Regions from separate parts of the Sphingomonas sp. PAMC26645 genome, predicted to be linked through region 3. Evidence: predicted binding sites of a transcription regulator. Region 3 holds the regulator's gene; each other region holds the start of a gene.
The links. Region 3 encodes LexA, which represses DNA repair genes until DNA is damaged. Its sites were predicted from a motif close to GTTCCNCNCTTGTTCT; they were not measured.
Positions count from the first base shown of each region.

Region 1: the regulator LexA is predicted to act here: its motif matches at 1,245-1,260, upstream of recA (recombinase RecA).
Region 2: the regulator LexA is predicted to act here: its motif matches at 1,393-1,408, upstream of radA (DNA repair protein RadA).

Region 1 is NZ_CP039249.1:3,559,927-3,563,128, forward strand. It holds gene recA (recombinase RecA) at 94-1,167, opposite strand; gene E5673_RS16385 (4-(cytidine 5'-diphospho)-2-C-methyl-D-erythritol kinase) at 1,773-2,717, opposite strand; gene E5673_RS16390 (tetratricopeptide repeat protein) at 3,052-3,202, opposite strand, start outside.
Region 2 is NZ_CP039249.1:1,792,507-1,795,708, forward strand. It holds gene E5673_RS08430 (DUF2218 domain-containing protein) at 1-11, shown strand, start outside; gene E5673_RS08435 (glycosyltransferase family 1 protein) at 168-1,319, opposite strand; gene radA (DNA repair protein RadA) at 1,423-2,793, shown strand; gene E5673_RS08445 (hypothetical protein) at 3,116-3,202, shown strand, end outside.
Region 3 is NZ_CP039249.1:2,907,337-2,910,538, reverse strand. It holds gene E5673_RS13385 (ComEC/Rec2 family competence protein) at 1-347, shown strand, start outside; gene lexA (transcriptional repressor LexA) at 1,008-1,682, opposite strand; gene E5673_RS13375 (molybdopterin molybdotransferase MoeA) at 1,751-2,932, opposite strand.

The DNA.
Region 1 (3,202 bases), 650 kb from region 3:
CAAGCACTGGACACTACGTCCCGAGTGCCCTCACCCTCCCATTGCGAAGGCAATGGGTCCCTTCCTCTCCCCTGAGGGAGAGGGAAAGTAGGATTAGGCGTCGTCGCCTTCTTCGGGGCCGGCCATCATTTCCTCGGCGACCTTGTCGGTGCGTGCGCGGATCTGCTTTTCGAGGCGGTCGGCGGTTTCGGGGTTGTCCTTGAGGAAGGTCTTCGAGTTCTCGCGACCCTGACCGAGGCGGACGCTGTCGTAGCTGAACCACGCGCCCGACTTCTCGACGAGCCCCGCCTTCACGCCGAGATCGAGGATCTCGCCGAGCTTGGAGACGCCCTGCCCGTACATGATGTCGAACTCGACCTGCTTGAACGGCGGCGCGACCTTGTTCTTGACGACCTTCACGCGCGTCTGGTTGCCGGTCACTTCCTCGCCAGCCTTGATCGCGCCGATACGGCGGATGTCGAGGCGGACCGAAGCGTAGAACTTCAGCGCGTTGCCGCCGGTCGTCGTCTCGGGGTTGCCGTACATGACGCCGATCTTCATGCGCAGCTGGTTGATGAAGATCACCATGCAGCGCGAGCGGCTGATCGAGCCGGTGAGCTTGCGCAAGCTCTGCGACATCAGGCGGGCCTGGAGGCCGACATGGCTGTCGCCCATCTCGCCTTCGATTTCAGCACGCGGCACTAGCGCTGCGACCGAATCGACGACGAGCACGTCGATCGCGTTCGAGCGGACCAGCGTGTCGACGATCTCGAGCGCCTGCTCCCCGGTGTCGGGCTGCGACACGATCAGCTCGTCGATGTTGACGCCGAGCTTCTTGGCGTAGACCGGGTCGAGCGCGTGTTCGGCATCGACGAACGCCGCGGTGCCGCCGCCCTTCTGCGCTTCGGCGATCACGTGGAGCGCGAGCGTGGTCTTGCCCGAGCTTTCCGGACCGTAGATCTCGATCACGCGGCCGCGTGGCAGGCCGCCGACGCCGAGCGCGATGTCGAGCCCGAGCGAGCCGGTCGAGATCACCTCGACCTGCATGGTTTCCTTGGAGCCCAGGCGCATTGCCGAGCCCTTGCCGAAGGCGCGGTCGATCTGCGCGAGCGCGGCGTCGAGCGCCTTCTGCCGGTCGTTGGTTGCGGTTGCCATGCCGGTGTCGATCACTTTCAGATTAGCGGCCATCGAATATGCTCCCATCGCTAAAGCAAGCGCGCGTGCCATTCAACGCGTCAAACACCATGTATTCTCTTTGTTCTTTTGGAACAAGTGGGGAACGATGGGTTTTCTGGAAAAGATGGACGTTTGGTAACCGCCGTAGGCGGTTGCCGAGCTCAGTCACGCCGGGCTTGGCTCAGCGTCCACCGTCCCGCGCTCATCGACCATTGAATATGCGGAGCGCTAGCCGCCTGAGCACGTCGGTTGCTTTCCTTTGCGCGGAAGTAAGACATGTCTCCCCGCGAAGGCGGGGATCCAGACTGGGCTCCCGCCTTCGCGGGAGAACAAGGCAAGGGCGTGGTGCCGTATGACTGCGGACTTCCACGTTTTCGAAGGGGATAAGCGCCGTAAACATCCGGAGTAACCAGATGGGCCGGGCGGAGTTTGGTCGAGAACGGTTCCGGTTGTTCGAGCCCGGGTTTGGCGGCGATCGACTCGTCGGTGGTGTCGAGAACTGGTTGTGACCAGCGGTTTGGTTTGCGGCCCTGGATCCTGACTTTCGTCAGGATGACGGGCGGTGGCGGCGGACCGGCGTGGGCGACTGTCAGATGCCGGAATTGCGGGCCGATCAATCAGGCGAGGGTCGTTGCGAGGGTCCACCAGCCTTTGGCTTGGGCGGCGGTGGCGGCGGTGTCTCTGGCTTCGGGGGTTTCGAACAGGGCGAAGCAGGTAGCGCCGGAGCCGGACATTCTGGACAGGAGGACGCCTTGGGCTGCGTCCAAGAGCGCGCGGACTTCGGCGATTACGGCGGCAAGCGCCAGTGCGGGGGGTTCTAGGTCGTTGCGGCCTCCGAGGGCGCGGTCGAGGAGATTGCCTTCGGGAATCGGGCCTCGATCGTGGCCGTCCCAGGTCTTGAAGACGGCTGCGGTGGAGACCGCGACGCCTGGGTTCACGAGCAGGAGCGGGGTGCCGGACAGGCCTTCAAGGGTGGTGAGGGTGTCGCCCTTGCCGGTGCCGAGCGTGGTGCGGTTGGCGAGGCAGGCGGGGACGTCAGCGCCGAGCTTTGCGGCGATGTCGTGGAGGCGGGGGTCGGTTGGGGCTATGCCGTGGAGGCGGGCCAGCGCGCGGAGCGTGGCGGCGGCGTCGGCTGAGCCTCCGCCTATGCCCGAGGCGATGGGGAGGTGCTTTTCTAGGGTTATGGAGTGGTAGGCCTCGGGGGCGAACGCGGTGGTGAAGGCGTCTGCTGCGGCGGTTACCAAGTTGCCATGCCAGGGGGCGGCGCTTGGAGTGGTGCTGGACGAGCGGGGTGCTTCGTCATTGTTCACCCCCAATTGGGCCCCGGCCTTCGCCGGGGTGGTGTTCGAGGTCGGGGTAATGCTCTGGACGGGGAGGAGTGCTGCGGCGAAGGGGCCGGTTATGGTGAAGCTGTTGGTTTGGGCGGGTTCCACCGTGACCAGGTCGCCGTCGGTGGCGAAGGCGAAGAGCGTTTCAAGGTCGTGGTAGCCGTCGGGGCGGCGGCGGCGGACGTGGAGGGCCAGGTTGATCTTGGCGGGGGCGGGTTCGGTGATGGCGGGCATTGTCGGTCTCGGGGTTTGGCGGCGAAGGGTTCCAGCGCAGCTTAGCGTAATACGCGTGATGTCTGCGGGTTTAAGCGCGTCATCCTGACGAAAGTCAGGATCCAGGGTAACGATTGGTGCCGTCCTTCGCTCTGGATCCTGACTTTCGTCAGGATGACGGCGGACCTGAGGCGCGGCACACCTCGCCAGTTGCGGGCATTGTCACGATCACTGCCGCGGCTCGTTCGGCGCTCAAAATTTGGTGGTGATCTGGCGAAATCGCCCCGTTGCCGTCAACTCGCCTTGCCCTCTCCACGCCTGCGGGTCCCTTCCCTCTCCCGGTGGGAGAGGGGTTTTAGCGGCGAGCTTTTGGCGGGAGGCCGTTGGCGATCTTGGCGGTTATGCGCGCCGTGTCTGCGGGTTCGGCTGTCAGCAAGGCGGCGCGCCAGGCGTAGCGCGCTTCGTAGTTTCGGCCGATGCTCCAATAGGCGTCGCCGAGGTGGTCG
Region 2 (3,202 bases), 1.1 Mb from region 3:
CGACTGCTTGAATCAATCCTCCCCCGCCAGGGGGAGGTGGCAGGCGGTAGCCTGACGGAGGGGGAGGCAAGCGACACCGCTGTTTCGTATCCTCCCCCTCCGTCGCCTTCGGCGACACCTCCCCCTGGCGGGGGAGGATCGCCCGGCCGGTAACCTGAATCTCGGCCTTAAGCCCCCCGCCGCGCCATCACCTCGAGATACGTATCCAGCACCGTCTGGTTGATCGTATCCCAAAGATACCCGGCGGCCTTGTCGTGCCCGGCCCAGCCCATCGTCTCGCGCAGGCCCGGCTCCGAGACGATCCGCCCGATCGCATCCGCGTAACCGGCGATATCCGTCGGCGGCACCAGAAACCCCGTCACGCCGTCATCGACCAGTCCGACCGCACCCGACGCGCGGGCGGCAACGACCGGCACACCGGCCGCCATAGCCTCCAGCGTCACGTTGCCGAACGTCTCGGTCACGCTTGGATTGAAGAACACGTCCATCGACGCGACCGCGCGGCCGAGATCGTCGCCCGACTGGAACCCCGCGAACACCGCACCCGGCACGCGGCTCGCGAACCAGTCGCGCGCCGGACCCTTGCCGATCACCAGCACCTTGTGCGGCACGCCGCGCTGCTCGAGCTCGCGGATCACGTCGGCGAAGACGTCGAGCCCCTTCTCCTTCACCAGCCGCCCGAGAAACCCGACCGCAACCTCGCCGTCGGCAATTCCGCGCGCGCGACGCCATTCGAGATCGCGGCGGGTCGGCGTGAAGCGGTCATGGTTCACCCCGCGCGACCAGATCGCGGTCGGCGTCGTCACGCCCCAGTCGCGCACGATCTCCGCCATCCCGCGCCCCGGCACCAGCACTTCGTCGACCCGGTTGTAGAAGCGGGTGAGGATCTTCACCATCACTGGCTCGAAGAACGCCATCTTGTAGTAGCGGAAATACGTCTCGAACCTGGTGTGAAACGACGCGATCGTCGTGAGACCACGGCGGCGGCCATAGCTGACCGCGCGATGACCCAGGAAATCGGGCGCGGACACGTGGATGATGTTCGGCGCGTACGCATCTAGGTCGCGCCGGATCGCGGCCGGCAGCCCGCGTGCCATCTTGTACTCGCCGCGGCCTGCAGGCAACGGTAGCGATGGAACCGAAACCAGGTCGCCGACAGGCGGAAATGCAGGATTTGAATTGGTTGGCGAATAGACGCGGACCGTCACGCCCTTCGATAGCAGATGGCCGACAAGCAAGTTCAGCGTCTGGTTCGCGCCGTCGCGAACGTAGTTATAGTTGCCGCTGAACAGGGCAACGCGCAGGTCGGTGGCATTCATCGTCGCGCGGATAACGCCGTGTGCCGTCAAGCGCCACTAAATCCGCAACATAGGCTGGCCGCCAGCCATTGATGTTCCCGTATCGTTCTCGTACATCGGCGGTATGGCGAAACCCCAGAAGCGTTATGTGTGTCAGGCCTGCGGATCGGTATCGCACCGCTGGGCTGGGCAATGCAGCGACTGCAGCGAGTGGAACACGCTGGTCGAGGAGGCGAACACCGCCGCTACGCCGTTCCATTCGAAGCATAATCTTCAGACCGGCGGCCGCGCGATCCAGCTCGTCGGGCTCGATGCGGAGATCAAGCTGCCCGACCGGATGGCGACGGGTATCGCCGAACTTGATCGTGCGTTGGGCGGCGGCTTCGTCGAAGGCTCGGCAACGCTGATTGGCGGCGATCCGGGCATCGGTAAGTCAACGCTGCTGTTGCAGGCGGCGGCGAAGATGGCGCTGGCGGGGCAGTCGGTCGCGTACGTCTCTGGCGAGGAGGCTGCGGACCAGGTCCGCCTGCGCGCGCGGCGGCTCGGGCTCGGCAACGCACCGGTGCAGCTCGCGGCGGCGACTTCGACGCGCGACATCCTGACGACGTTGCAGACGCGGCCGCCGGCGATGCTGGTGATCGATTCGATCCAGACGATGCACTCCGACCTGATCGAAGGCGCACCCGGCACGGTCAGCCAGGTCCGCGCATCGGCGCAGGAGCTGATCCGCTTCGCCAAGGAGCGCGGGACGGCGGTGGTGCTGGTCGGGCACGTGACGAAGGACGGCTCCATCGCGGGCCCTCGCGTGCTGGAGCATATGGTCGACACGGTGCTGTCGTTCGAGGGAGAGCGTAGCCACCAGTACCGCATCCTCCGCGCTATCAAGAATCGCTTCGGCGGGACCGACGAGATCGGCGTGTTCTCGATGCAGACCGAGGGGCTGGCGGAGGTCGGCAATCCGTCGTCGCTGTTCCTGACGCACCGCGACGATGCGATGACGGGGGCGACGGTGTTTCCGGCGCTGGAGGGGACCCGGCCGGTACTGGTCGAGATTCAGGCGCTGACCGTCCGCTTGGCGTCGGGGGCCACACCAAGGCGCGCCGTGGTCGGCTGGGATTCGGGGCGTCTTGCGATGATCCTGGCGGTGCTGGAGGCGCGCTGCGGGCTGAGCTTCTCCAACGCCGAGGTCTATCTCAATATCGCCGGCGGCTACCGGGTGCAGGATCCGGCGGCTGATCTCGCGGTGGCGGCGGCGCTGATCTCGGCGATGTCGGAGCGGCCGGTGCCGGTCGATGCGGTGGCGTTCGGCGAAGTCGCGCTGTCGGGTGAAATCCGCCCAGTCGCGCATGGTCCGTTGCGGTTGAAGGAAGCGAGCAAGCTCGGTTTCGAACGCGCCTTGGTGCCGGCGTCGATGACGGGGGAGAAGAGCGGGATGAAGCTGTCGGGGTTCAAGACGCTGGCGTCGTTCGTGGATCACATGATGGGGCGGGGGTAGGCGCTCCAAACCTTGTTTTCCCGCGAAGGCGGGGACCCAGACTGGACTCCCGACTTCGCGGGAGAACAAGCTCGCGGGTCGTTACCTATGCCAGAGAGGCACCTCCCCGGCGGAGGCCGGGGCCCAGTTGGGGGACGTGGCTGGCATCCGTTGCGCGTAGTTATTGCGACCTTTCCAACTGGACCCCGGCCTCCGCCGGGGTGGTGCGCAAGCTGCGATCGTCAGGCACCGATTGATCGAACCATGCAAAAGCACCGCGCGCGCCAAATCCGCCACCCCCGAACGCATGGCCTCTCGCGACAGCCATGCTATGGCCACCGGCATGGCGAACACGAAAAGCAATACCGGTACCGTCGAGGTCGATGGCACCCGATACGACTGGCACCTCCAGCGCGAACCGCAACACACG
Region 3 (3,202 bases):
GGGGACGGACGTGGCGCATCCTCGCGACCCGCAGCGCCTATATGGTTCCGATTGCTGAGTTCATCGCCGCCTGTCACGGCGCCGATGTCGTCGTCAGCGAACGCGGTCTGCCGAAACGGTGTGTACCGCGGTGGCTGAAACTGGATCGTCGTGTCCTTCGGCGTACGGGCGGCGTCGCGCTGACCTTGGGGAGCGGGACAGTCGTGACCATCCTGAACGCAGGCGATCGTCACCCCTGGCGCGATCCGCCTCTCCTCGAACGCACCGCGTCCTCGTTTAGGCCGCGCCATGATCGGTTTCACGGTACTGTATCGGCGTTTCGCGCCGGCCAAGGCCGTCAAAAATAGAACTGTTCACGCGAAGGCGCAAAGGCGCGAAGGTGATGCGGCTTGGGAGGCCTTACACCTCCATGAACGATAAGCCGACGTCAGTTTTTTGCCGCCAGCGAAAGCCGGTAAGCGCTGATCCAGGCACCATATCTTCGCGCCTTTGCGCCTTCGCCTGAACAAAATCTTTCGTCTTCCCGTGCGGTCACAGCAAGACGAACTGGTTCACGCGGAGACGCGGAGAAGGTTGTTGTATGACGGGGTGGCTCGGGCTGGGGACTGTTTAGTCTTCCTTCCGAAGACGTTTGGAGGTGCTTCGTTTTCCCTAAGCGCAACCCCTCCGCGTCTCCACGTAAACCAATTCTTCGGCCGCGCTGAAGATTGAGGACGAGATGTTCGCGCAGAGGCGCAGAGACGCAGAGATTGGGCATTCGAGTCGAGAACGCGACTATGCATCAGAGCGTGAGAGGGGCTTCCGGACGCTTGGGGGCTGGTTGGGCGTGTCGAAAAACTAGCCGCTTTTCGACACGCCCAGTACATCTCGCTTAACTTGCCCAAGAGATCCGGCCGCTGTTGTCGGCCGGAGAAGCGACTTGGCTTAAGGCTAGGCTGTCGCTTTTCCCGAGCAACCAGAAACCGAAACCGGCCTGCGTCGTGATGACGGAGGCCGGTCCAGGCAGTTCAGTCGTAGCGGCGGAGGATGCCGGAGAGTTTGCCTTGGACGCGGACTTGGGCGGGGGCGTAGCGTTGGGGGTCGTAGGCTCGGTTTGCCGGGTCGAGGCGGACCATGGCGCCTTCGCGACGGAAGTATTTTAGAGTGGCTTCGCTGTCTTCGATCAGGGCTACGACGATCTCGCCGTCGCGGGCAGTTTCGGTGCGGCGGATCAGGGCGTAGTCGCCGTCGAGGATGCCGGCTTCGACCATCGAGTCGCCCGAAACCTCGAGTGCGTAGTGTTCGCCGGTGCCGAGCAGCGCGGCGGGGACGGCTAGCATCGTGCTGCCCTCGAACGCCTCGATCGGGACGCCGGCGGCGATGCGGCCATGCAAGGGGATCTCGATGACGTCGTTGGCCGGTTGTGGCGTTGCAGCGGCGGGGGCTGCCTTCACGTTCGATGGCTTGGACGGCGTCTTTTTTTCCGCACGTTCGGGCATGCGCAGCACTTCGAGCGCGCGCGCGCGGTTTGGCAGGCGGCGGATGAAGTTGCGCTCCTCGAGCGCGCTGATCAGACGGTGGACGCCCGACTTCGACTTGAGGTCGAGGGCGTCCTTCATCTCCTCGAACGACGGCGAGACGCCGGTATCGTTGAGGCGATCGTTGATGAAGCAGACGAGTTCGTGCTGCTTGCGCGTGAGCATGGCGGTTCTCCGTCCGGAACAGACTGGGAACTTCTATGGAACATAATTAACGCCGTCAAGCGCTCGCTTCACGCGATCACGAGGATTTCCGCCGATTCGCCTGTCTTTGCGACGGGTGCGTTGCCGGGGCGGACGATCAGGCACGTCGAGCGGGCGAGCGTGAGCAGCATCGAGCTGTCCTGGATCGTGGAGGCATAGGCTTTGCCGTCGCGGAGTTCGGCGCGGAGATAGTCGGTGCGGGCGTTGTTGGCGGGGAGGTCTTCGCCGAGCAGCGCGTGCGTCGACTGGGGGAGCGGGTCGCGTGCGCCGGCCATGTGCGCGACGACGGGTTTGACGAACAACGTCGCGGTAACGAACGCGGAGACCGGGTTGCCGGGGAGGCCGAGCACCATCATGTCGCCGATCCGGCCGGCCATCATCGGCTTGCCGGGGCGCAGCGCGATCCGCCAGAAGTCGATCGTGCCGCCGGCGGCTTCGATCGCCGGGCGGACTAGGTCGTGATCGCCAACCGATGCCCCGCCGGTGGTGACGAGCAGGTCTGCCTGAACGCTGGCGAAGGCTTCGCGGAGGATCTCGAGATTGTCGGCGAGGATGCCGAGATCGATGATGTCTACCGGCATGTCGGCGAGCATCGCGGCGAGCATGATGCCGTTCGATTCGGGAAGCGCGACGCCGTCGGTAGTCGAGCCGGGGGGGACGAGTTCGTCGCCGGTGGCTGCGACGGCGACGCGGACGCGGCGGTTGACGGTGAGGCTGCCGTGGCCGCCGGTTGCGGCGACGGCGATGCGCGCGGGGCTGAGGCGGTCGCCGGCAGCGATCAAGCGGGTACCGGTGGAGAAATCCAGGCCCTTGCGGCGGGTGTTGCGGCCGAGCGTCGGGGGGCCTTCGCCGGCTAGGATCAGGGTTTCGCCGTCACGCTCGGCTTCTTCCTGGACCATGACGGTGTCGGTGCCTTCGGGCATGGCGGCGCCGGTGAAGATGCGGGTGGCTTGGCCCGGGGCGACCTGGCCTGCGAAGGGGCGGCCGGCGGCGCTTTCGCCAATGACGGTCCAGGGGCCGGGGAGGTCGGCGTAACGGATCGCGTAGCCGTCCATCGCGGACAGGTCTGCGGCGGGCTGCGTGCGGCGGGCGAGGATGTTCTCGGCGGCCCAGCGGCCAGCGGCTTCGCGTAGCGTCACGGTCTCGTGGCCGACGCGGGGGGCCATGGCGAAGAGGCGGGTCTGGGCTTCTGCGACGGGGACTAGGGTCATGCGTAAGACTCTGTTTTTGGGCGGCTCTCCTGCTGGAAGTGCAGGAAGTTCACACGCTGGGAGACATTTGGCGGGTGCGGTTCTGGGGGTCAGGTTTGGAACGGTCTCGTCCGGTAGAAGGTCCGGCGGGAGGGGAGTTTTGGCGTGTCTGGCGCTTTGCCATGGGTTTGGGACGTAGGACAGGTGTTGTTGGGGTTTCGGAGGGCGGCGGGGCGGTCCGGCGCGGCTGGTGCACCCTTGTTCTCCCGCGAAGGCGGGAGTCCAGTCTGG